DNA from 4 places in the Paenibacillus sp. 2003 genome. Region 3 is predicted to be linked to each of the others. Evidence: riboswitches for the same ligand, from Rfam matches in the RefSeq annotation. Region 3 holds a riboswitch; each other region holds the start of a gene.
What was found. Region 3 has a riboswitch for thiamine pyrophosphate ahead of thiC (phosphomethylpyrimidine synthase ThiC). Riboswitches for the same ligand answer to the same signal wherever they lie in the genome.

Region 1 (6,139 bases), on a different contig from region 3:
CGGAATCGAGCAACAGATCTATTTTGGGATGCAACAAGGGTTCACCTTTGACATGTAGATAAATATGATTGGTGTGTGGTTTAACTTGTTCCAGTATATTGTTGAAGACTTCAGGGTCAATGAATCCTTTGGCACGCTGCGTCTGTGGACAGAAGCTGCAAGCCAGATTGCAGATACTCGTGATCTCAATATATACTTTTTTGAACGTTTTCAACTTGGGTCCCCATTCTGCCTAGGAGGGAGAACAATCCCACCTGCATTTTGTGATCCGGCCTATACGGGCCATCCCTATTATATCGGGTTCATGAGCCGAGGTAAATCAGAGAACTGGTTTATCTGGTTGTGTCAAAATGATTTGGCTAGTGCCAAATTAACAGATTCAATCGCATGAATACGTGTTGTATCAAATAATGGAACTTCTGAATCCTCTACTTTTACTAATAATCCAATTTCGGTGCAACCTAATATGATCCCCTCAGCTCCATCATCAACTAGCCTTTGGATCACCTTTTTATAATAATCCCTTGATAAGGGCTCAATTTTCCCTAAACATAATTCCTCATATATTATTTTATTGATAACTTTTCTATCCTCTTCATTCGGTATCAAAACCTTAATACCATTAAATTCAATTCGTTTTTTATAAAAGTCTTGTTCCATCGTATATTTTGTGCCGAGTAAACCAACCGTACTTATTTTGGACTTATGAATTTGATTTGCTGTTGAATCAGCAATATGTACAATGGGTAAACGCACTTTTTCTTCAATATGTTTAATCACTTTATGCATCGTATTTGTACAAATTACAATCATTTCTGCTCCTGCCTTTTCCAAAGACTGAGCAGCATTCCCTAATAATTCACCAGCACTTTCCCAATCACCTTCAGCCTGATAACGCTCGATTTCTTCAAAATCCACGCTATATAAAATGCATTTGGCTGAATGAAGTCCTCCCAATTTATTTTTCACTTCTTCATTAATAATTCGATAATATTCTAACGATGACTCCCAGCTCATTCCACCAATAAGACCAATCGTTTTCATATACACTCCCCCTTCCATTTAATACATTCCGAAAGCAACATATAGAAATTTAATAGATATTGTACCGTATCTATCTGATTAAATAAACCTGCCCCAGTAAGAGGAATAGAGGGACCTGGAGCAATTCCGGCAACGAATTATTGCTTCTACCCGAATGATCTGGCTGTACAATCCGAATAATCTGACCGGAACCATTTTCACGGCTGCTTGGTTTACTCAATCATATTCCCTCCCATGTCGTAATTGTCTTGGACGAAGCGTATTATGAATCCGCGGAAAGCCAAGATCAGTACTCACATTCTTTCCGAGCGCCCCCTTTACATTCCACTTGCATGTGATATATGCTGAACACACAACTGCATATCTTGAACATTGCACTAGGGGAGCCTTACGGCTGAGACGAATCGAATGATTCGGACCCTTTGAACCTGATCTGGATCATACCAGCGGAGGGAAGTGGAGCGGCCTTTCAGTAAGCGGATTTTTTCATGTTGATGATGAAATTTAATGTGAATTGAACTTACAGACCCACTCATTTCTCCGGAAATGGGTGGGTCTTTTTCGCGTTCTGCGGGCATATCAGAAGGTGTAATTAAAGATCCCGCAGTTTGAAGTTGAATTTGGAATAACAAGGGGGAACCAAACGAGATGGATAATAACATAACCATTCACAACATGAGCTACGCTTTCCCGGGAAAAAGGGATTCCCCCGTGCTCTCCAATGTGTCGATGCGTGTAGCCAACGGCGAATTCGTCTCGCTCATCGGCTCCAGCGGCTCCGGTAAAAGCACCCTTTTCAAGCTGCTGGCAGGCCTGCTTGAGCCAACCCACGGAACCATAGAAATTCCTTGGGTCCCTGAAGGAAAGCGACTGGGGCAGGTGGCCTACATGCCACAAAAGGACCTCCTGTTATCCTGGCGAACCGTCATGGAGAATTGCATGCTCCCCGCTGAACTTGCTCCAGAGCGGCAGGATAAGGGAAGAATTCGCGCGGACATTCTGGCTGGGCTCGACAGATTTGGCCTATCCGGCTACGCGAATGCTTACCCAGACGAGCTGTCGGGTGGCATGCGCCAGCGTGTCGCGCTGCTTCGTACTTTGCTGACAGGTGGCCAACTCATGCTGCTGGATGAACCATTCGGCGCACTCGATGCCTTAACCAAACGGGAGATGCATCGCTGGTTGTTGGAACTGTGGGAGGGCTTTGGCAAAACCGTGTTGTTCATAACGCATGACATTGAAGAGGCGCTGCTGCTCAGTGATCGGATTATCCTGTTAACTCCGGGGCGCCAAGGCCAACAGCTTGAGGATTTGACGGTACCTTTGCCACGTCCAAGACATTCGGACATGATCTATGAACCGGCGCTCGTTCAGATGAGACGACGACTGGAGGAACAATTGCATGCGAGAAGGTAACTTGGGAAACTGCATGAAGGATAACGTAAGGCGTTGGCTTGCCCGTTATGGTCTGTTTCTTTGGCTCCTGCTCTTGCTGCTTGTCTTCTGGGAGTGGATTGTGCGTATGGGATGGGTGCCCTCCTTCATCATTCCAGCCCCAACGGCGATTGCCAGCTCCCTGTATGAGCATCGCTACCTCCTGCTGGCTACCCATCTGCCTGCTACCTTGATGGAGGTTGTTGTTGGTTTTGGCTTGTCCATAGTGACTGGAATTACGCTAGCGACAGGCATGCATATGAACCGATCGATTGAAAAGGCCTTGTATCCCTTCATCGTGATCAGTCAGACCATACCACTGATTGCCCTGTCCCCTGTATTCATCCTGTGGTTTGGTTATACCTTGTGGAGCAAAGTCGCCGTGGTGTTCCTGATCGCATTCTTTCCCATTGTGGTCAGCACCTACGATGGGCTTCGCCAAGGCGATCCAGAGCAGCGTGAACTGCTGCTCACCATGGGCGCCAGCAAGTGGGATATTTTTTGCAAACTCCAGGTTCCACTGGCACTTCCCTCTTTTTTCTCGGGGCTAAAGATGTCTGTGGTGTACTGCGTGGTTGGAGCAACGATTGGCGAATGGCTCGGTGGCAGCAAAGGTCTCGGATACTTCAGCCGCCGCATGTCCAGCAACATGAACACGGATGCGATGTTTGCTGCTATTGTGCTGTTATCCCTGCTTGGGATCGTTTTGTTTGTACTGATTGCCTGGCTGGAGAAACGGTTTAACACACGGCGGCATAGAGGCAAAAGAAAGACTGGATAATCTTCGAGAGTGAACCCGATTTAATTATAGGAAGTATGATTTCCAAACACTTTTTTCACATATCAGCAATTATGTTTCAGTCATCACGTTGCCCGTTAACATCCTGCTGTTCATTTCCTACAAACCAAACCTTAAACAATGAAATGAGGAACTTCCATTATGAATAACAAACGCATATACTCCCTGCTCCCTATCATGCTCATAATCCTGTTGCTGTTTGTTAACGGATGCAGCCCCGCGGGCACCAGCCAAAATACGCCAACAACAGATTCCGCAACCAACACACAGCAAACAGATCCGTCTACAACAGAAGCAGCATCAGACACCAAAGATAGACTGTCCATCATGCTTGACTGGTACCCAAATGCAGTACATTCCTTCATCTATGTTGCTCAGGAAAAAGGATACTTTGCAGACCAAGGTCTGGATGTCGAAATTCAGATGCCTGCGGATACCAATGATTCACTCAAACTTGTTGCTGCCGGTAAAATTGATCTGGCTCTAAGCTACCAGCCCCAAATCTTGCTCGCGCGTGGCGAGAACATTCCTGTACGATCCATTGCTGCTGTTGTTCGGCACCCGCTTGTTCATCTGTTAACCGAAGCAAATGGCAACGTGAGTTCACCCAAAGATCTTGACGGTAAAACTGTCAGTTATTCTTCGATTCCACTGTATGAAGCGATGGTACGTACAATGATTAGCCATGATGGCGGCAATCCCGACAACATGAATCTGGTCGACGTTGGATTCGATCTGATTCCTTCGCTGGCTTCCGGACAAGCGGATGCAATTATGGGTGGTTTTATTAACCATGAACAATTGATTTTGGAGAAAGAAGGACATTCCATGAAATCAATTAACCCTGTCGACTATGGTGTGCCTGATTATTATGAATTGGTCCTGACTGCGAGTGAAGCTGGCATTCAAGCAAAAAAAGAACAGCTTACCCGGTTCGTCAAAGCGGTCCAGGAAGGACAAAAATATGTGACTGAACATCCAGAAGAAGCCTTGAATATTCTGCTCGCTCATGAGAATCAAACGTCTCCGCTTGACCCGGAGGTCGAAACCAAAAGCCTGGCTATTCTACTGCCACTCATGAATGAAGAAGGCCAACCGTTTGGCCGGCAGGAAATGGCGTCCTGGGAGAATGTACGTGCATGGCTCGTTGAACAGGATTTGATTCCTGAATCAGTGAAAGCCGAGAATGCTTTTATTAATCTGCAAGGAGAGTAAATAAAGGAGAGCAACGTGAATGAAGGAAAAGTAACTGGACCCTGGACACAAACAGAATGAAAGCAAGGGGTTAAAAACAAATTTTAGCAAAATATAGGATCGGATGCATGAAGGTTTGTGAAATGGAATAGCCCTGAAGCAAGCATTGTAGGATCAGAATTTATAACAAGCCTAAGTGGCTTGATGTGCATCTGGGCAGCTTGAGATGCGTTTGGCCTGCTTTTTGATATGTATTTGGTAATGTACATTAGCGCTTATCTTCAAGCCTACTGGGAGCTGAGACGCTCCTTAACTTGATCGAAACAGAGCATGCTGCGACCGCTAACGAATCTGAGGCGTCCTATTCAGGGATTTGGAGCGGTTGCAGAAATCTAAAGAACCTGAAACATGTTATATCAGAATAAATAGCTGTTTGCAGCGTTTTGGTCCGGAGATTCTGGGAAATAACGTGTCTGATGTTCCTTACATTTCAAAAGGAGGACCTGACAGCCAAATAAGACGTCCTGTGTTCTTTAGAAACATCGTCTGACCAGTCGTGCCCCAATCAGTTGGGTATCGACCAGCCTGGACTTCAAGACACTGGTTAGACGCTAACATCCATCACACTATCTCTTGCCTGAGTTTGGAGAAAGACCCTGGGTTCACTTTCTGTATTTTGTATCGTTTCGTTTTGTACTGTTTCGTATTTGTACGGTTGTCTATCTGCGAATTTACATTTTATATTGAATCTACCTTTTAGCTATTTCAATCAAGGCTAGATATCGATCAGAATGATTCAATTCATCTATATTCAGGTACAAAAATCCATTTTTAGTGAGTTATGAAATTGATTTATATCTTACGTTTCTGCTTTTATGCTTAATGCCTCTCGTTGTCATTACACTCTGCGCCCCTACTCAACAAGAAGACTCATATCCTATTATTCTGCTGAGTGACCCTTCATATCGGTCTTCTACCGATGGGGTTACTTCATAACAAGGAGGAAATTATATGTCTTATCTGGAACGTGTTCGTACGCAAAATCCGCTGGTACACAATATCACCAACCTTGTCGTGGCTCCCTTCACAGCCAATGGTCTGCTTGCACTAGGTGCGTCCCCTTTTATGGCCTATGCTCATGAAGAGGTCGCTGATGTCGCCAAGATGTCAGGAGCCGTGGTACTCAACATCGGTACACTCGATGACAAAGTCGTTCAGGCGATCCGTCTGGCAGGCCAATCGGCTAATGCGCATCACGTGCCTGTGGTGCTTGATCCGGTTGGAGTTGGTGCAACCACCTATCGTACAGAAACCGTGCAGATGCTCGTTCGTGAGCTTCGCCTCACGGTACTGCGCGGCAATGTGGCAGAGGTCGCTAATGTCATCGGCGAGAGTTGGAGTATTAAAGGTGTGGACGCAGGATCAGGTGAGGGCGACCGAATCGGCATTGCGGAGCGGGCAGCGCATAAACTTGGCTGTGTCGTGGTCATTACCGGAAAAGAAGATATCATTACTGATGGACAATCCACATTCCTTACGAGTAATGGTCATGCCCTGCTCACTCAGGTCACAGGTGCTGGCTGTCTGCTCAGTTCGGTGATTGGTGCTTTTACAGCCATAGCGGAATCAGGAGCCGATCTTCTAGGCAGTGTTGTTGAAGCGCTCGCG
Region 2 (6,139 bases), on a different contig from region 3:
CTTGAAGCGTTAAGTTGAACGGAAGGTAGTTACACTTGCCATTCCGATGACAGAACAACCTTCCGATCGCTGTTATCCCCAGATTTATTGATCCAATTTTTGTAAAGGTGAAAATCTAGTGATAGCCGATGCTTCCGATGTAGCTTTCTTTCAGAAAGCTTTTAGGCGAACGCCCTGCTTCCTCAGGTTATTTCTGTCCTCTACATTCTTGTGTAAAAATTTTGTTCAACTGATATATACGGTAAATTAGAAGTCAGTCGGTGGCGAAGCCGACTGGCTTCTTTGTGCTGTGCTGGAGGGCAAGCGAGTGCGCTTTTGCGCTTGCTTCTACATAATGATTACTCAAGTTAAGCCATAGAAACGCTTTGTGTTCTGATAAAAGAGACGGGCGGCCCGCTCGGTTCCCATGCCAGTGATCTCACTCCATGCCTGGGTGACCTGTCTGGTCATAGCCGGGTGTGTCATTCGTCCCTGAAACGGTCCTTCGAAGGGCCAAGGTCCGTCGGTCTCGGCCATCACTTGTTCTGATGGATATTGCCGGGCGAGTTCACGAATCTCTTCTTCATACACAATATCCGGCGTGAAGGAAATGAAATAACCGTTGTCCGCCATACGCCTTACGGTTTGGCGAGAACCTTTGAACCAATGGAAATGAGCACGTCGGAACTGATATTGCTCCAGCAGATCACAGACAATATCCGCATCATCGTATACCGCATGAAGGACAAGTGGTTTGTTATGCTTTTTGGCAAGTTGGATGAAACGTTCAAGCAGCTTGATATACCCGCTCTGATCGAAGCGCTGTCCTGCCTGCTCCGCTTCCTGACGATTGTAATAGGGAAGGCCAACTTCTCCGATGGCTGTGGCTTGTCCCATATGCTTCTCGATCCATTGGAAGAACAGGTCCATCTCTGCAGCGGAAGGCAGTTCCTGTTCTGGATGGAAACCGAAGGCTGGATAGATGTTACGTGGATGTTGATCTGCAAGCTCCAGATTAGCCTGGGCAGAAGCGAGATTCATAGACACGGCAATGACTGCCTCGACTTGCTGAGACGGAAAAGATAGCAGCATCTCGCGTTGTTCTTCAGGGGTATACTGATCCAAGTGAATATGAGCATCAATGAATGGAGCGAAAGCTTGAGAATGCATGAGGGAAATCCTCCTTGTGTTCATATATAGTTTAGTTATGGTACGTCAGATTCCATGTGATGGATCACCATTAAAGGAAAATAATAACTTAAAAACCCGCGCTACTAGGATAGGCGGATTTTCTGCTGTTCTTCTCTCATCCACTGTGCAATCTGCCGTTTACGTTCAAGGAATGCCGATTCCTCCGTAATTTCTTCTCGTCTGGGGCGATCAAAAGGAACATGTACCTCATGCAACACCGTTGCAGGCCGGTTGGATAATACATAGACCCGATCAGCTAGCAGCAATGCTTCTTCGATATTATGGGTGATGAACAGCACCGAGCGGCGGTTCTGTTCCCAGATATCGAGCAGCCAGCGCTGCATGTCGCTACGTGTCAGTGCATCCAGCGCGCTGAAAGGTTCGTCCAGCAGCATGAGTTCCTGCGGACTGAGCAGGGCGCGCAAAAATGCAGCACGCTGCTGCATTCCGCCCGACAGCATATGAGGATAGGCTTGCTCGAACCCGGCAAGACCCACGCTGCTTAACCACTTACGAGCTTCTGCAAGTGCTTCGGTCCGAGGGGGAGCACTTGAAGCTACTTCTCCAGCAAGCAGTACATTGTCTTCAATGGTACGCCATGGGAAAAGGGCTGGCTGTTGTGGCATATAACTAATCTTGCCACGCTGTCCCGTCACATTCTGACCGTTCATAAGCACTTGGCCTTCCTGTGGCTTTAGCAGACCGCCGATGATATGGAACAGGGTGCTTTTGCCACAGCCAGAAGGTCCAACGATAGCAACAAACTCGCCTTGCTCCACAGTCAGGGACAGGCCGTTCAGAACCGGTAACCTGCTCCGCCGTTCACGGAATGATGCATGAACATTAACAACGTCCAGTGCAGGTGGAACCGGAGCAGGAGTCGTGTTGGCAGGTCGATCAGGCTTAACTGGGTGGAGTTTTTCACCGTGCTTTTGCTCCATTACACTTGCTCCTCGTCCAGGCTGGACTTGTTCGTCCTGTTGCCGATTCATATGGTCATCACTTCCTAATATACAGATTACATTACATGCTTTACTACCGCTTCTGTGGCCGCCAGCGCACGAGCAGCTTCTCCAGAAGGGCAATGAACAGGAAGAGCAGCAAGCTGAGCGCGACAATAATCATGATCGCCACGAATAGGCGGTCCGTACGATAAGCCGACTTTTGCAGCATCATATAATAACCAATACCCTTGTCTGCGCCAATCCATTCGGCGATGATGGCACCCATCACGCTATAGGTAGCAGCGATTTTGACACCGGAGAACACGGATGGCAGCGCATGGGGAAGCTCCAGCTTCCAGAAGATATGATGACGTTTCGCACCAGCCATGCGCATATAGTTCATCATCGCTGCATCTGTACGGGTCAAGCCGTCCATGGCTGCCACTGCAACGGGGAAGAAGCAGACGAGGATGATGGTAATCAGCTTGGGCAACAGCCCGAATCCGAACCAGATTAACAGGAGCGGCGCGAGCGCGATGGTTGGGATATTTTGACTAAGAATAAGTAAAGGGTACAGGGCCGACTTGAGAAAAGGAACCAAATGCAGCACCATTGCAATCAGTAATCCGACCGCTGTTCCAGCGGCGAATCCGATAAGCGTTAACTGAATGGTTGCGGAAGCGTGCATGCCAAGCCGTTCGGCCTGAGTTGCCGCTTCGCGGGCGATATCGGACGGTGCAGGCAGCATCCATTTCTCAATATGGAAGAGGGAGACGGCTCCCTGCCATATCGCTATAAAGAGAATAACCGCCACAATGGGCGGCCATACACTTTTGAAATAGGTATGCATTAGCGATACTTCTCCGTCAGGGTATCCATGCTTAAGCCATTAGGGCTATGGGCGATTTTGATCTGGGAGATGATGCTTGGACTGCCAGCCTCCACGAGTACCTCGTGCATTTTACGGACAACCTCCAGCAGTTCCTCCAGTTCCCCCTCCATCGTGGTGTCGAGCGGGTTCACCTGATATTTCAGGCCGGATTGCTGAATAACTTCAATGGCGCGATCTACGTAAGGATAAGAGTTCTCGCCATTTGGCGTTTTCGGAATAACTTGAATGCTAAGCAATGTGCTTGCCATGTGAGATCACGGCTCCTTTCGTGATATATAAAATGAACCAATGACTGTTACACTTGCCACTTCGATGACAGAATAACCTTCCAATCGCTGTTATCCCCAGATTTTTTTGATTCCCTTTCTCTAAGGGAAAATCCGGTGATAAAGGCGACCGCTTCGCTTTTTCACGTTATTTCTGTCCTCTCCGTCCTCGTGTAAATATTAAGTTCGTTTTATATGAGAAATTTTATTGGGGTAAAAACTCGTTTGTGTATGCCTTGCTCACATCGATCTGTTCATCCAGCAGTTTTTTGCTAAACATCCAGTCGGTGTAGTTCTGCCACACTTCCTGTTTTTGTTCTCCCCAGCGCGGGGCGTCATCCGTGTACTTTGGACTAAGCCATTTCTGGCTTGCCAGTACCAAGTCTTTATCCAGATCCGGGACGGCCTTGATCAGAATATTCGCTGCGTCTTCGGGATGATCAATTGCGTATTGATATCCTTCTGAAGTGGCTTTCAGGAATGCTTTCACCAACTCAGGGTCGTTCTGAATCGTCTGCTCGTTTGTCACGAGGACAGGCGTGTAGTAATCCAATGCATCTGAATAATCCTTCACATACAACATGTCGATGGGTTCCCCGCGCAGTTCGGCTTCAATACCCGTCCAGGCGTAGAAAATCCATGCAAAATCAATGTCCCGTTTTACTGCGGTGAAAAAGTCGGCGTCACCCATATTAATGTTTTTCACTTTCGATACATCGGCTCCGTCGCCTTCCATAATGGATTGCATCACGGCTTCTTCGACTGGGGAACCCCAACCGCCATAGGTTTTACCTTCAAAATCTTTCGGTGACTTGATATTCCGATCCGCCGGAGCAGCGAAACCAGATGTATTATGCTGAATAACTGCTGCGATGGAGACCAATGGAACACCCTGTGTGCGGGCTTGAGTTACACTCTCCTGATAACTTACACCAAAAGGCACTTCATTCGAGGCAACCATCGTATCTGCGCCGCCGGCACCTGGCTGAACAATCTCCACGTTCAAGCCTTCGGCCTTATAAAAACCTTGATCCACAGCCGCATACAGGCCGGTATGATTCGTATTTGGTGTCCAGTCGAGCACCACTTTAATATCTTTCAGGGCGGCAGTGTCACCTTTGTTGCTGCTTTCCGTATTTGTGTTGCCGTTCTGCCCAGCTGGGGCAGCTTCTTTGCCACCACATGCGGCTACAGTCACCATAAGCACGCATAAGAGCAACAATCCCATCGTTTTACGCCATTTCATCTGTGGTTCTCTCCTTCGGTATGTCCGGCCGATTGGCACGGGGTACTCCTTGGCTTCATATCCAATCATCTTGCATAAATCGACAGATTTATACCAGTTGAGATCTGGATAACGTCACTTTTTTTAGCTCTCTGGCTATATAAAAGAACATTAAAAAAGCGTCCCGTAATCCGGGACGCGTGCAGGCGTTAGAGAGGTGGCGTTCAGCATAGGGCTGTGCCATTTCGATATACTCCGATTCCTACGCTGGCATGATCCAGATCAGGTCTAAGGGTTAGTATCTTGGTGGGATACACTCTCAGCCGGCCAATTCCGACTCCCCTGGGAAACTATGAAGTTACGGGCATTACTAGGTGTAATTATAGGCCAGCGGGTGGAACGTGTCCAGTCAGGAACTGGATGGGGACACGTATGAACTTATCAAACAGGCCGTTATACATATGTATATCAGCCTGTTTAGATGTGTTATTTTCAATAATTATCGTGGCGAATCCTATAAGGAAATCTGGGTGAGTGTAAAAGCACCGGATAGTGGGTCATAGCCTAAGTGCTGAAGATCCGGAAGGCTCCCAACAAATACTTAGATCAAATCCGATGTTTGATATCTCGTCGCATAAGGGTTGCTTTCCCTATTTCAGTGATCAGCTTTTGCTCGTTTGACCTTGACCGGGGGCGCTTGATTCATTTAAACAACATAATTTAGATACAAAAGGAGATAGTACTGCTATACAAATAATTACTTTTTACATAAAAATGGGGGCGTACTGAATGATCCTTAAAATCATATTCGCAATTATTCTGTCCTATTGTATCTACGTTTTTTTCACAGCTTACCTTTTATTTTTGGTTCCGTCTCCATCTACTATTGAAAATACGGATATGCAAAAATCGATAACAGAAGGAAGCACAACAGATCGCGTATTGCTCTTGGAGGACGGCTTTCAATCCGGTCAGGTGAGAATCCAGACCATTCGAGAGGCGAAAACAAGCATCGACGTGGCTTATTACTCCATCCAAAAAGGAAAAACATCTCAACTCTTTTTTGCTGCTTTATTCGATGCAGCTGATCGGGGTGTTCATGTTCGAATCATTTTAGACGGGATTTTTCACAGCATGCGTGGAGAATTGCGTGATATTCCAGATGCCATTGCAGCTCACCCCAATGTGGAATTAAGATATTATGAACCACTCCACATATTTATGCCATGGACATGGCATAACCGTCTGCATGACAAGATCCTTCTTGTCGACAACACATATGGCATTATTGGCGGCCAAAATATTGGTGATAAATACATGGCATTGCAACCCCCAAAAGACTATGTATTCGATCGGGATGTCCTTGTTTACAATCCAAATCATAATACAAACAGCACGGTTGTTGAAATGAAAAAATATATAGATCGGTTATGGAGCCATCCATTCACCAAACCAGAAAAACATACAAAACGTCAGCATCATGCAAAGGGGTTAAAAGAGCTGTCTCAGCTGGCTCAGTTATATAAAAAAGCTCAGGCTCAGAGCGATCCTTTTGTTAAAGTGTTGCCGAAGGAATGGGCTCAAGAAACTCTTCATTCCGACCACGTCACTTTCATTCACAATCCAATCAAAAGGCTGTATA
Region 3 (6,139 bases):
AGGTTGCTTTTCCCGAGGATAACTGGTTATATGGGTTCATTCTGGGCTTCGGCGCGGACATTGAAGTATTGGAACCGCAGCATATTCGAGACGAGATCTGCCGTATAGCCGAACAAATTGTTCAAAATTATATACCTCCGACTCAAACCTGACAGACAGCTGTCCAGTTCCTCCCCGTATACTTCAGATATATACAATCTGTACATATTTGAGGAGGAACTAATCATGAACGTCACTGTATGTCAAAGCTGCGGCATGCCGCTCACAGCACCTGCCCACTTCGGAACGGAAGCAGATGGAAGCACAACCCGTGAGTACTGTATTTATTGTTACAAAGAGGGTAAGTTCGAGCAGCCCGGTATTTCACTCGAAGGCATGACGGAGATGTGCACTGCCATTCTGAAGGAAGAGGGCATGGATGAGGAATCCGCTCGTTCGATGCTGCGTAACCAGCTTCCTTTTTTGAAGCGTTGGCGCACAAATACAACGGATCAACATGCAGAATCTCTCGCTGAAAACTCTACTGCTTCTGCTAATCCTGGTCAGGCAACAACAGATCATTCGTTCTCTGCCCAGCCCGTTCGTTATGTCACGCTCCCAGGCAAACGTCTTGCCGGCGTATCCGCCCGCACAACCAACGCCATTGAGATCAGTGGCAAAGGCTGTATTCAGGGACTCTGGAACAATTATTTTGCCTCAGAGCACCTCCCTGCACCTGAAGTTGTTCGCTATGGCTGTTACACGGATTACACCGATGGCATAACCGGAGAATACACCATACTGGTAGGGCATGAGGTCAGTCAGAACGAATCATTGCCTGAAGGATTGGATGACATTCTACTCCCTCCTGCAACTTACGCCGTATTCACTTCCAGAAAAGGACCGATGGCAGAGGTTGTTGGCGAAGCTTGGGGAGCCGTGTGGGCATGGGACAAACAAAGTGATCGTACGTTCACCGGGGATTTTGAATTGTATGATGAACGCAGCCTGAATCCCGAAAGTGTACAAGTGGATATATACATCGCTGTTCGCCAAAGTAGATAAAACCAACACGATACCACCTCAGAAAGGATCAAAATTTCCTCGCATCCTTCTTCATATCACGCAAGCTGCCGAGTACACTCGGCAGTTTTTTTGTTATATCCGTAACTACATTACCCCTAAACAACCCGACCATGGTACCAAGTTAGTTAGCATGCTTTGCATCATTTAACCAGATAATATGCCTCATAAGCGGGTACCATTGACTTCCTTAAAATTGGGACTATTCACATAACAACAGATTCGTTTCTCCCATATCAATCCTTTCAAATCAGGTCCTTTACTCCTGAATTTCCCTAAAAACGTTTACATCTCCTTAAAACCGGGTAAAATCACTACAATCCAATTGGAATTACGCTTTAAACTCTTTTATTTCGTCTAACAAGTCACATGTACCTATATGCCCACCTGGCATGGTAAACAGTCGAAATACATAATTTAAAAAAATGCATTAAAGGAGGAACCAAGATGATCCGCATGCCTATTCAGCAAATGATCCCGTACCACCACCAATATCCGCGCAACACGGCGACCACTGCTCCTAAAAAGGAGAATGAGAACACTCAAGGTCTATCCTTTCATGAAATTCTGCAGCAAAAAATGGCGAAGAAGAGTACTTCTCCTTCCCTTCGATAAAATGGACACCGGACCCTATTCAAGTAGGTTATCAACCGTCTTTCCGCAGCTTGGCGGAAGGGCGGTTATTGGCGTTGAGTAGCAAACACCTGTACAGTTCTCAGGCATGTTTCTATAATGGTTTAAATATCTACGATTTCCATCACATTATACGAACTGTAAAAGGGGACTTAGCCTATGATCACCATTGGTTGTTTTCACGCACACTATTCCAACATCGCCTTAATTGAAGAAACGCTTGCTCCTTATGAAGTTGAATTGGTCCATTACGTCGATCCAGGTCTGGACCGCCTTAAACATGACGCTGACTTTTCCGAGGTCGTCATTCACGAGAAGGTAGCCCAGACGCTCCAATGGATCGCTGAGTGTCATGCCGATGCCATTCTGGTCACGTGTACCCTGTTTGCGACAGTACTGGAGCAGGAAGCCACACAGGTCCCTGTGCCTGTGATCGGCATAGATGATCCGTTATTGCAGGAGATGCGGCGAGTACCGGGAGATTACATAATCGCATTCACCAACCCGGCAACCGTTGATGGGACGATGGCACGGGTGAATCAGGCATTACAGCAAGAGGATGAGAATGGGCAACTACACGTTGCCAAGACATCTCAGACGGAAGCGGTGTGCATCCCTGGGACATTTGAGTTGATTATGCGTGGAGATCGGCAAGGGTATATCGAAGCGGTACGTGAAGGCTTACAGCAGATTGCTGAGCAGTATCCGGGTAAAAGGGTAGTTGCAGCCCAACTATCTATGGCTCCCGCAGCTGCACAAGTTACAATAGACAGAGGTATTCCGATCCATAGTCCGCTGGCATTGCTTGCGGAGTATTTGGAGAAGAATTTGGGTGTGGTTCGACAGTAGTAGCGGATTTGGAGTGACATATTACACTCACTAAAAAAATGTGAACCTACTATATTGGCTCCTTTTGCAAAATAAAAACGCTCTCGAAGAAGGGCATTTCAAATGGTATAATCACTATGTACAGCCAATTTGTGGTGGGGAATAGGCTTGCCTCCAGTGGGAGGTGATCCTATGAACTTCTCTTTTAACGACGTAATCGTGTTCGCAATGTTAATTATTGCGCTCCTGACATACATCGATCGTAAAAAGAAGTGACCCGCCACAGGTTGACGGCCTGACGGGTCACTTCATCTGAACTTGCTGCACTCGGAGGAATACCCACCGCAAATGCTGTGCAGGAGTAGCCATTGGCCTGGCTACTCTTATTGGTGTTTACTTACATTCATTTTATTAAACATCTGCTAGACAATCAACCATAATGCTGATAAAAAGTATCAGGAAGCTGATCAATAAGATGAAGAAGACGACATGATAGCAGTATTCTCACCTTCAAACGATGTCAGACTGCCCAGCTTGCGCTGTAACGGCGCCTAGGACCGTGTCCGATATTCCTCGGCCTTTTCCTGCATGCCCGCTGCTACAGCCTCATTCTCGGACAATCCCTTATCCGCCGCAAAGGCCCGAATGTCCTGCGTGATGCGCATACTACAGAACTTTGGTCCGCACATGGAGCAGAAATGAGCTTCTTTGGCTCCTTCTGCTGGCAGCGTCTCATCATGGTAGGACAGCGCACGTTCAGGGTCCAATGACAGGTTGAACTGGTCACGCCAGCGGAACTCGAAGCGAGCCTTGGACAATGCGTCATCCCGGCGTTGAGCACGTGGATGGCCTTTCGCCAGATCGGCGGCGTGGGCCGCGATCTTGTAGGCGATGACCCCTTCCCGCACATCATCCTTGTTGGGCAGGCCCAAATGTTCTTTTGGCGTAACATAACAGAGCATCGACGTGCCAAACCAGCCAATCATGGCCGCACCAATGGCAGATGTGATGTGATCATATCCTGGCGCAATGTCGGTCGTTAGCGGCCCAAGTGTGTAGAACGGTGCCTCTTTACAGATCTCCATCTGTAGATCCACATTCTCTTTGATCTTGTGCATCGGCACATGACCCGGGCCTTCGATCATCACCTGCACATCATGTTTCCATGCGATCTGCGTCAGTTCCCCAAGCGTAGCCAGTTCTGCCATCTGAGCTTCGTCATTGGCATCGTAGATACTGCCTGGACGAAGTCCATCTCCCAGCGAAAACGCCACATCATACCTTTTCATAATCTCGCAGATTTCTTCAAAATGGGTGTACAAAAAATTCTCCCGATGATGCGCCAGGCACCATGCTGCCATAATGGAACCGCCCCGGGACACAATGCCTGTCATCCGCTTGGCGGTCATGGGGATATAACGCAGCAGCACGCCTGCATGAATCGTAAAGTAGTCCACGCCCTGCTCTGCCTGCTCAATGAGCGTGTCACGGTATAACTCCCAGGTCAGCGCTTCAGCCTCGCCATTCACCTTCTCCAGCGCCTGATACAGCGGCACCGTACCAATCGGCACAGGTGAATTGCGGATAATCCATTCCCGGGTGGTATGAATGTTTTTGCCTGTGGATAGATCCATCACGGTGTCCGATCCCCAGCGTACCGCCCAAGTCATCTTCTCGACCTCTTCCTCAATGGAGGAAGATACCGCAGAGTTGCCGATGTTGGCATTGATCTTTACGTGAAAATGACGACCGATCAACATCGGCTCACTCTCCGGGTGATTGATGTTGGATGGCAGAATGGCCCGTCCACTCGCCAGCTCCTGACGTACAAATTCCGGTTCCACGCCCTCACGAATGGCGGCGAATTCCATCTCTGCCGTAATGACTCCCTGTCTCGCGTAGTGCATCTGGGTCACACAGCGTCCTGGCTGTGCCCGCAAGGGTTTGCCACGTAATCCGGGGTACTCTTCGGCGCCGGCTCTCTTCCCTCCAGGCTTCAGTCCGTTATCCTCCGGTTTAACCGTACGGCCCTGATAAGCTTCGACATCGCCACGCTCTGTGATCCAACGGGTGCGCAGGGCTGGCAGACCAGCACGGATATCCGCATGAAATGCGGGATCGGTCATGGGGCCGCTCGTATCGTAGACACGCAGCGGTTCGTTATGCTCCACCCCGTGGGGAGTATTCGTGTCATGAAGGGCTATCTCACGCTCCGGTACAGCAATGTCCGGCCGTGAGCCCTGAATGTAGACTTTGCGGCTGCCCGGAAAGGGCTGAACCCGTCCGGCCGCTCCTGTTTCTTTTTCCACCTGCTGATCGTTATGTTCCTGTTCCATCGCTTGTTGTCCCGTTTGATTTCCTGTACTCATGTTCGCTTGTCTCCTCCTCAGTGTTCATCGCTTGTTTGGTTGGTATCGTCATTAGCTCACTTACGTACCTGTCCCAAATCATGCAGAGCGCAGAGAAGAAAGAGCGATCCTACGTCAGACCAGGAGAGACACTTTTTATGTACAGTTAACAACAGACCGGAAGTCAGCACAGATCATGGATCTATGGTGACTTCTCTCTCATCATCCAAGCCCACTTTCGCAGGTTATTGAAAAAGAAGTCGATGGAGTACGTGCTATATCGCCCGTTCACTGTATATAAAAAAGCCGGTCCCCGAAGGAACCGACTTTTATGTCCATCACCAATAATGCACCTTCATGCGGCTCCTTAACGGAGCCCTACAAGGGTCACATCATGTGGTGGTTGTGGTCATATCGCCGATTACTTCCCTACGCTGGTATGATCCAGATCAGGTGCAAAGGGTCCGGAATCTCATGCGATTCCGTCTCAGTCCGGACAGTTCGGACTCCCCCAGTAACGTTAACAAGTTGCGGCACACACATGCCGCCGTTCATATTCAATGAAGCTGGCCCCGCTGGGCCGTCCATTACAGAGTAGCGCAACCGGAACATAAAAACAACCTTTATATTCCAGAACACCAACTCATTTGGAGAAAAACCTTACATCAGCCTCAGGATAACATGAGTCCCATCTGCGTAGCAGCATCCTTCAACACAGGTGCGTATTCATGCAATGTCTCCTGCGAAAGTCGGCTGACAGGTCCTGAGACCGAGAGCGCAGCTGCAATATTGCCTCTGCGATCCATAATCGGCACCGATACCGCCGCAGCTCCCGGCTCACGTTCCTCGTAACTCGTGGCATATCCGTTATCCCGGATGTCTCCCATCTGTGCCAAATACACTGCTGGATCGATAAACACCGGCCATTCCGGCCCGTTCATCAGTTCTTCACGATCCTCGTCCGTGGCAAACGCCATCAAGACTTTGCTGGAAGCGCCGACAGACAGCGGGAGTCTAACACCGACGGGAGCGACTCGACGAATCGCCTGATCACTTTGCACAGCCTGAATCCGTATCCGTTCACTGCCATCACGCAGGTACAGACTCACGGTCTCCCCCAATCGATCTCTTAGTCGCTCCATCGCAGGCAACAGTAGAATAGCGGGATCATCACTGCGGGACATATGAGCCGACAGTTCCCAGATTCGGATGCCAAGTCGGTACTTCTCTGTTGCTGCATCGCGGATCACGAACCCTCGATCCTCCAG
Region 4 (6,139 bases), on a different contig from region 3:
GACTCATCGATGGTGTGGGTTTGCAATCCCACTATAACCTGGAATCCCCGCCCATCGAGGAAATTGAAAAAACGATCAACATGTTCGTCGAACTTGGATTGGATATTCAGATCACGGAACTGGATGTGGATAGCGGAATTCCATTTGGTGAAGAGATGTCGGATGAAGTTGCGGTAAAACAGGCGTATCGATATAAGGAACTGTTGGATTTGTACAAAAAACACAAAGATCACATTTCTTCAGTTACCTTATGGGGACTCCAAGATGAGAAGTCTTACAACAACCAGGCGATGCTGTTTGATTCAGCCCTGAAGGCCAAAAAAGCATACTGGGGACTCGTGGATGAATCCAGCTTGCCTGTGTTGACACAGAGAGCCGTCTCACTTTCGGGTAAACCGGATATCAAAAAACAGTCACAAGATCCGCTCTGGAACAAAGCGGTGTCTACTCCACTGAAGGGTGACTCTTCGGGATCAGCCAGTTTCAGAACCTTATGGGATCAAAGTAACCTGTATATCCTTGTGGATGTTCAGGATGCGAAGTCAGATGTGAATGACAGAGTAGAACTCTTTGTTGATCTCAATAATGGCAAGACCTCCACATATGAAGCAGATGACCGACATGTAATCATCAAGCGGTCAGGCAAAGCTGAGGGCGCGGAGCGGCGTTCATATCGTGTACGCGAGACAAAAGCTGGATATCAGGTTGAATTGTCCATTCCATGGGATGGTATCCAAGCCGATTCAGAATATGAAGTTGGCTTGGATATCCGTGTGACTGATGGCGGTGCAAGTGGGACACAACCTTATAATCCACTGTACTGGAATGATCGAACACAATCTCAGGAACAAGATACAAGCAAATACGGCGTGATTCAGCTTGCCCCTATGCCCAAATCTGCACAAGCTGTGCAAGGGATTGTTCAGATTGATGGGAAGAAAGACGCCCTATGGAATAAGGCTGTTCCATTTGAAGTAAAAAGGTTGAATGAGACCGAAGGTGCAGAGGCAGTGGCTCGCGCAATGTGGTCAGGGGAGTATCTATATCTGCTGATTGACGTCACTGATCCAAACATCATCACAGATAGCATCAACCCATGGGATCAGGATTCGATTGAGATTTTCCTGGATGAGAATCACCAGCGCACACCGTATTTTCAATATGATGATGCCCAGTTCAGAATCAGTGCAGACAATGTAGGAACCTTTGCAGGGGGTGCCTCACCCGGACGCCTTGTAAGTGCTGTGAAGAAAACAAATAAAGGATATCTCGTAGAAGCCCGAATCCAGTTACATTCACTGACGCCCAAAGCAGGAAATGTTCTCGGTTTCGATCTTCAAATTAACGACAATCAGGGCGGAGGTAAACAGAACGTAGCCAAATGGAATGATACGACCAATGAGAGCTGGAGAAACACTTCCCAGTACGGAATACTCACTTTTGTCGGAAAGAACAAACTCGGGCATTAAATCATTGGCAGTAGTTCAAAGAATAGAAACCATCATAACAGTAGCTAAAACTCAACCATTGTTGTGATGGTTTCCGTCTTTTAAATACGTCTCTCAAGCTGATGAGGGGGATACAATCTGCCTTGACTATATTTAACAGCCCTTGATATACTAAATGAATGTTGTTTTTTTTATGCGGATAAGAAAGTAATCAACTACATACAACCGTTTGCAAGGGAGCCTTAACCGGCTGAGAGGGTGTTAAACCGACCTTACCTGATTTGGATAATGCCAACGTAGGGATGCAACGATGAAACACTGTACTTGGGTAGCTCATGCGCCCCCCTTGTTTTAGTGTATTTGTCTGCGAAACATCCTACGGATGTTTCGTTTTTTTGTTTTTAAATACGTACATTATGAATTGGAGGAACATATGTTGACTATTTCAGAGCGACTATATCAGGCGGCACAGCCTGTGTGGAAGGAATGTCTTGAGCATCCCTTTGTTAAAGGAATCGGAGATGGTTCCTTACCAGTCGAACAATTTCGTTATTATTTGCTGCAAGACTACTTGTACCTGTATGATTATGCCCGTGTATTTGCACTAGGTATCGTCAAGTCGCACGACCCCAAATTGATGCAGTTTTTTAGTAAAAACGTAGATAATATCTTGAATGGCGAAATGAAAATTCATCGTTCTTATATGGAGCGATTAGGAATTACAGAGGATCATGTTTTTCAGGTAAAACCTGCACTGAAAAATGCAGCTTACACTAACTATATGCTCTCTGTTTCCCATGCGGGTGGCATAGCAGAAGTACTTGTATCCATTCTGGCCTGCTCATGGAGCTATGCAGAGATTGGTCAAGTTCTTTCCCAAAAGCCAGGTGCAGCTGATCATCCTTTTTATGGTGAGTGGATCACAGGATATGCTTCCTCTGAATACAACAACAGCAATCAATCCCTTGTGACGTTAACGGATAAGTTATTAGAAGATTGTAGCGAGGAAACGTACCAACGGATGGAGGATATTTTCGTGATGTGCAGTCGCTTTGAGCTTGATTTTTGGGAGATGTCATGGAGGCTGGAGCCTTGAGTTCACTGGTAGTTAATTCAATTAGAGAGATTTGCATAGTGTGAATAATCAGAACGTGTTAGCTTCAAAAGACATGATTAAACACTCGAACAACAAGCTCTGATATAATAAGCAAATAGTAGCTATCTTTTTTCTATGGAGGTGAGGCTATTGAAAACAATCGGGGTAGGATTCTTACATGCACGGCTCTATGCAAAGCCAGTGAAGGATATGGCAATGCTTTGCATAGAGCCTGGGAATAATCACATTGCCAACGACGAATCGTAATATTCTACTAACTGGCTTTGCACCTTATTGATCTATTAAATAAGGAGTGAGGCCCATGAAATATTCAAAAGCCGAGTCTATTTTTCCGGAAGAATTGTTACGTATCATTCAAGAATACGTTCAAGGGGAATTGGTTTATATCCCCAAACCCAAAGAGGCGCACCTAAAATGGGGCGAGAAAACAGAGAGCAAGAGCAGGGTCTCTGCTCGAAACGCTGAGATTAAATCCTTATTCCGCAATGGAGTCAGGATAGATGAGTTGGCGGGTCGGTATTTCTTGTCCTGCGAAAGCATAAAGAAAATAGTCTATACAAAGCACTAATGAAATCCGCTAACTCGTCGCATCGACGGTTTAGCGGATTTTGTGCAAAGATAACTTAAAACAACTTATACATAGTAACCACACCTCTAAATCGATAGACTCAAGTTAAGGTTGTTGTGATGAAGGACGGCCGGATCATACAAAGAGGTGTGACGAATGAACGAAATCATAAAGAAGAAGCTGCTGGACAAAAATGAACTGCTCATTAACATGGTGATCGAACGCGTAAAAAGAGATTTTCTAAACGATATCGCCATTATTGGGCTTACTGGTTCATTTAGCACCGGGGACTTTCACGAGAAGAGTGATCTTGATTTAATTATCATTAATAATACAGAAAAGGGATGGGAAATTTCCGATTGCTTCATCTTGGATGACGTTGGGTATGACATCTATTGCACGCCATGGGATTCAAGAATACAAGAGCAATCCACCTTGGAGAGTCCCAACGTATCGAGCCTAACCGAGCTCAAAGTACTCTACTATGCAAAGCCTGAGGATTTGGAGAAATTGAATGACTTCCGGCAAAAAGCTCTTGATGCACTTGCAAACCCGATAGGAGAAGCGTGTCTTAATCGAGCAAATAAATGGATCGATCTGGCTAAACAAGCATACAGCGATACGATGCTTAGTGAAGATATCGGTTCAGTGCGATATGCATCTGCTGGGGTTCTGTACAATCTAGTCAATGCCTTGGTGAGTATGAATAATACGTGTATCAAACGAGGGATCAAGCGATATTTGGAAGAGATACGCTCGTTTCGCTATGTTCCGGATGATCTCGAATCCTTATACAGGTCAATCATCGAAGCTCATACCATTGAAGATATTCGAATAACATCTTTTAATATGTTGAATAGCGTTACGCGGTTACATAGCACGATGTGTGATAACTTCATTGTTAAACCGGCTCCGACCTTTGATAATCTGAGAGGAACATATGAAGAACTGTGGTGCAACTACCGCAATAAAATTTTGAACAGTGTTACAACGAACGATGCTTCCTACGTCTTTCTTTCGGCCTTTGGAGCACATGAGTATCTTGATGAAATGGCCATGGAGAAAGGAACCAAGAAATATGATCTTATGCAGTACTTTGATGCAAGTAATTTACCAGTTATGAAAGAGAAGCTCCTTAAAGTGATGGATGATTATCGAGAAGAGTATGATAAGGTCGGCAGAACAGTCGAACGTTTTACAACCTTCGAGCAACTATATGCCCATTATATGAATCATTGACCTTACGTTCCGGGTAGTCAACCAAACATTGTTTTTACATTTGGATATCTTTAGAAAATGGAAAGTCTGACGATTTTATCGTCAACAATAACAAAATGATAATTCAATAATAGTGGATCGGGTAGACCAGTCTTGTCGTAGGTACCATCCAGCTCGCATGTTAGCACAATTTCATCACCTATTTTTTTTGCTAATGTTGGCTTTAACGTTACATTCGCCGCGAAATGGTTTTGATCACTCCATTCCCGAATCGCCTGTTTGCCATTTCGCTTTTTTCCTTCATCCAACACGACGGCATTTTCTGAGAAACAATCTACAAATACTACCGGATCTGGCTTGTTAGATGCAGTAATGTATTTGGCAATTACAGACGGTAAATGATTGAGATCCATATTGTTCTCTCCCTTTATTAATTAATTTTTAGACGGTAGGGATAGTTCCCCCATCTATGACATATTCACTACCTGTAATAGATGCTGCTCGGTCTGAGACCAGAAATGCGACCAGTTCAGCGACTTCTTCAGGAAATCCTGGCCGACCAATTGGAATACCTCCGAGTGAAGTCATAAGTTGTTCGAGTGCACTTTCTCGACTTCCGGTTTGCGTTGCGATCCGATCAATTAATGCGTCAGATGCTTCTGTCTGAATAAATCCGGGAGACAATGTATTTATGCGAATTCCTTGAGGGGAAAATTCATTCGATAATCCCTTGCTATAATTAGTCAGCGCGGCTTTGGCAGATGCATAAGCCAGTGTGGTTTCATATAAAGGCAAACGTCTCTGGATGGAAGTGAAATGAAGAATAACGCCTGAATTATTTTCTAACATAAGTTGAATTAAGCCACGATCAAGTCGAACTGCTGCGAGTAAATTCCAATTTAATGTATGAAGCCAATCCTCATCACTCAATACAAGTGCACCTCCTGGTGGTGTCGTTGATCCACCTACGCAATGGACAATAATATCGATACCTCCAAGTTGCTCTTTTACTGCTGTAATTATTTGCTCTACACCTTCAGGTGTGGCGACATCTGCTTGCACAAATTTGACCGAATTTGGCAAGTCAGCAGATAGGGAACGGGCAGTAGTAAGAACTGTAGCTCCGCCGTTTGCAAGTCTTTTTACAACTGCTTGCCCCATTCCCTTTGTTCCTCCGGTTACAAGCACCCTTTTACCTTTAAATTCTGATACAGAAAACTCAAATTCTTTATGCATAACTATTCCTCCTAGTGATGGTATTCAATGATTAATTTGAAATTGCTCTGTCTCTAAACCTTAATGTGTTGTTCGAGAGGAGCTAGAACTAATACTACACTTGCTACTTTCATAACGTCCAATTTATTATAATAATAAAAATGATGAATATTATTAATATATGGAGGGGTGTTTTAATGGAACTTACACAATTGGAATACTTTATGACCGTTGCACAGCTTGAACATATGACCTTAGCCTCCAAAAAACTCGGTATTACTCAGCCAGCGTTAAGTCATGCAATTGCCAAGCTTGAAAACGAGATAGGAGCTCCTTTATTTGAGCGAAATGGACGAAATATTAAGCTGAACCGAAACGGTACTATGTTCTCTAAATGGATTGGTAGAGCCCTACATAATATTGAAAATGGTCTAAGGGAAATCGAAGAGTGGTCCAATCCGGATACTGGTGTGATTACGTTGTCTTATCTAAACATTCTCGGTGTTGAATTAATCCCTAGCCTAATTCGAAGTTATCAATTGAATTATCCCAAAGTTCGGTTCGATTTGACAC

Region 1: another riboswitch for thiamine pyrophosphate. It lies ahead of J2X75_RS15645 (ABC transporter ATP-binding protein); the one in region 3 lies ahead of thiC (phosphomethylpyrimidine synthase ThiC).
Region 2: another riboswitch for thiamine pyrophosphate. It lies ahead of J2X75_RS22430 (ABC transporter substrate-binding protein); the one in region 3 lies ahead of thiC (phosphomethylpyrimidine synthase ThiC).
Region 4: another riboswitch for thiamine pyrophosphate. It lies ahead of tenA (thiaminase II); the one in region 3 lies ahead of thiC (phosphomethylpyrimidine synthase ThiC).

What each region holds. Positions count from the first base shown of each region.
Region 1 covers NZ_JAVDTB010000003.1:5,986-12,124, reverse strand. The annotation lists gene J2X75_RS15660 (radical SAM/SPASM domain-containing protein) at 1-214, opposite strand, end outside; gene J2X75_RS15655 (aspartate/glutamate racemase family protein) at 346-1,044, opposite strand; gene J2X75_RS15650 (hypothetical protein) at 1,115-1,264, opposite strand; TPP riboswitch at 1,414-1,516, shown strand; gene J2X75_RS15645 (ABC transporter ATP-binding protein) at 1,693-2,460, shown strand; gene J2X75_RS15640 (ABC transporter permease) at 2,447-3,259, shown strand; gene J2X75_RS15635 (ABC transporter substrate-binding protein) at 3,419-4,492, shown strand; gene thiM (hydroxyethylthiazole kinase) at 5,483-6,139, shown strand, end outside.
Region 2 covers NZ_JAVDTB010000006.1:164,138-170,276, reverse strand. The annotation lists gene nfsA (oxygen-insensitive NADPH nitroreductase) at 1-13, shown strand, start outside; gene J2X75_RS22450 (TatD family hydrolase) at 343-1,149, opposite strand; gene J2X75_RS22445 (ABC transporter ATP-binding protein) at 1,254-2,162, opposite strand; gene J2X75_RS22440 (ABC transporter permease) at 2,206-2,964, opposite strand; gene J2X75_RS22435 (MTH1187 family thiamine-binding protein) at 2,964-3,254, opposite strand; gene J2X75_RS22430 (ABC transporter substrate-binding protein) at 3,478-4,518, opposite strand; TPP riboswitch at 4,739-4,851, opposite strand; gene J2X75_RS22425 (phospholipase D-like domain-containing protein) at 5,287-6,139, shown strand, end outside.
Region 3 covers NZ_JAVDTB010000013.1:55,170-61,308, forward strand. The annotation lists gene J2X75_RS28630 (helix-turn-helix transcriptional regulator) at 1-152, shown strand, start outside; gene J2X75_RS28635 (zinc ribbon domain-containing protein) at 226-1,044, shown strand; gene J2X75_RS28640 (hypothetical protein) at 1,510-1,677, shown strand; gene J2X75_RS28645 (hypothetical protein) at 1,855-2,544, shown strand; gene thiC (phosphomethylpyrimidine synthase ThiC) at 3,075-4,859, opposite strand; TPP riboswitch at 5,281-5,394, opposite strand; gene J2X75_RS28655 (IclR family transcriptional regulator) at 5,543-6,139, opposite strand, start outside.
Region 4 covers NZ_JAVDTB010000001.1:1,871,375-1,877,513, forward strand. The annotation lists gene J2X75_RS08230 (endo-1,4-beta-xylanase) at 1-1,469, shown strand, start outside; TPP riboswitch at 1,672-1,769, shown strand; gene tenA (thiaminase II) at 1,882-2,544, shown strand; gene J2X75_RS08240 (CD3324 family protein) at 2,867-3,133, shown strand; gene J2X75_RS08245 (nucleotidyltransferase domain-containing protein) at 3,290-4,372, shown strand; gene J2X75_RS08250 (nuclear transport factor 2 family protein) at 4,423-4,764, opposite strand; gene J2X75_RS08255 (SDR family oxidoreductase) at 4,793-5,587, opposite strand; gene J2X75_RS08260 (LysR family transcriptional regulator) at 5,764-6,139, shown strand, end outside.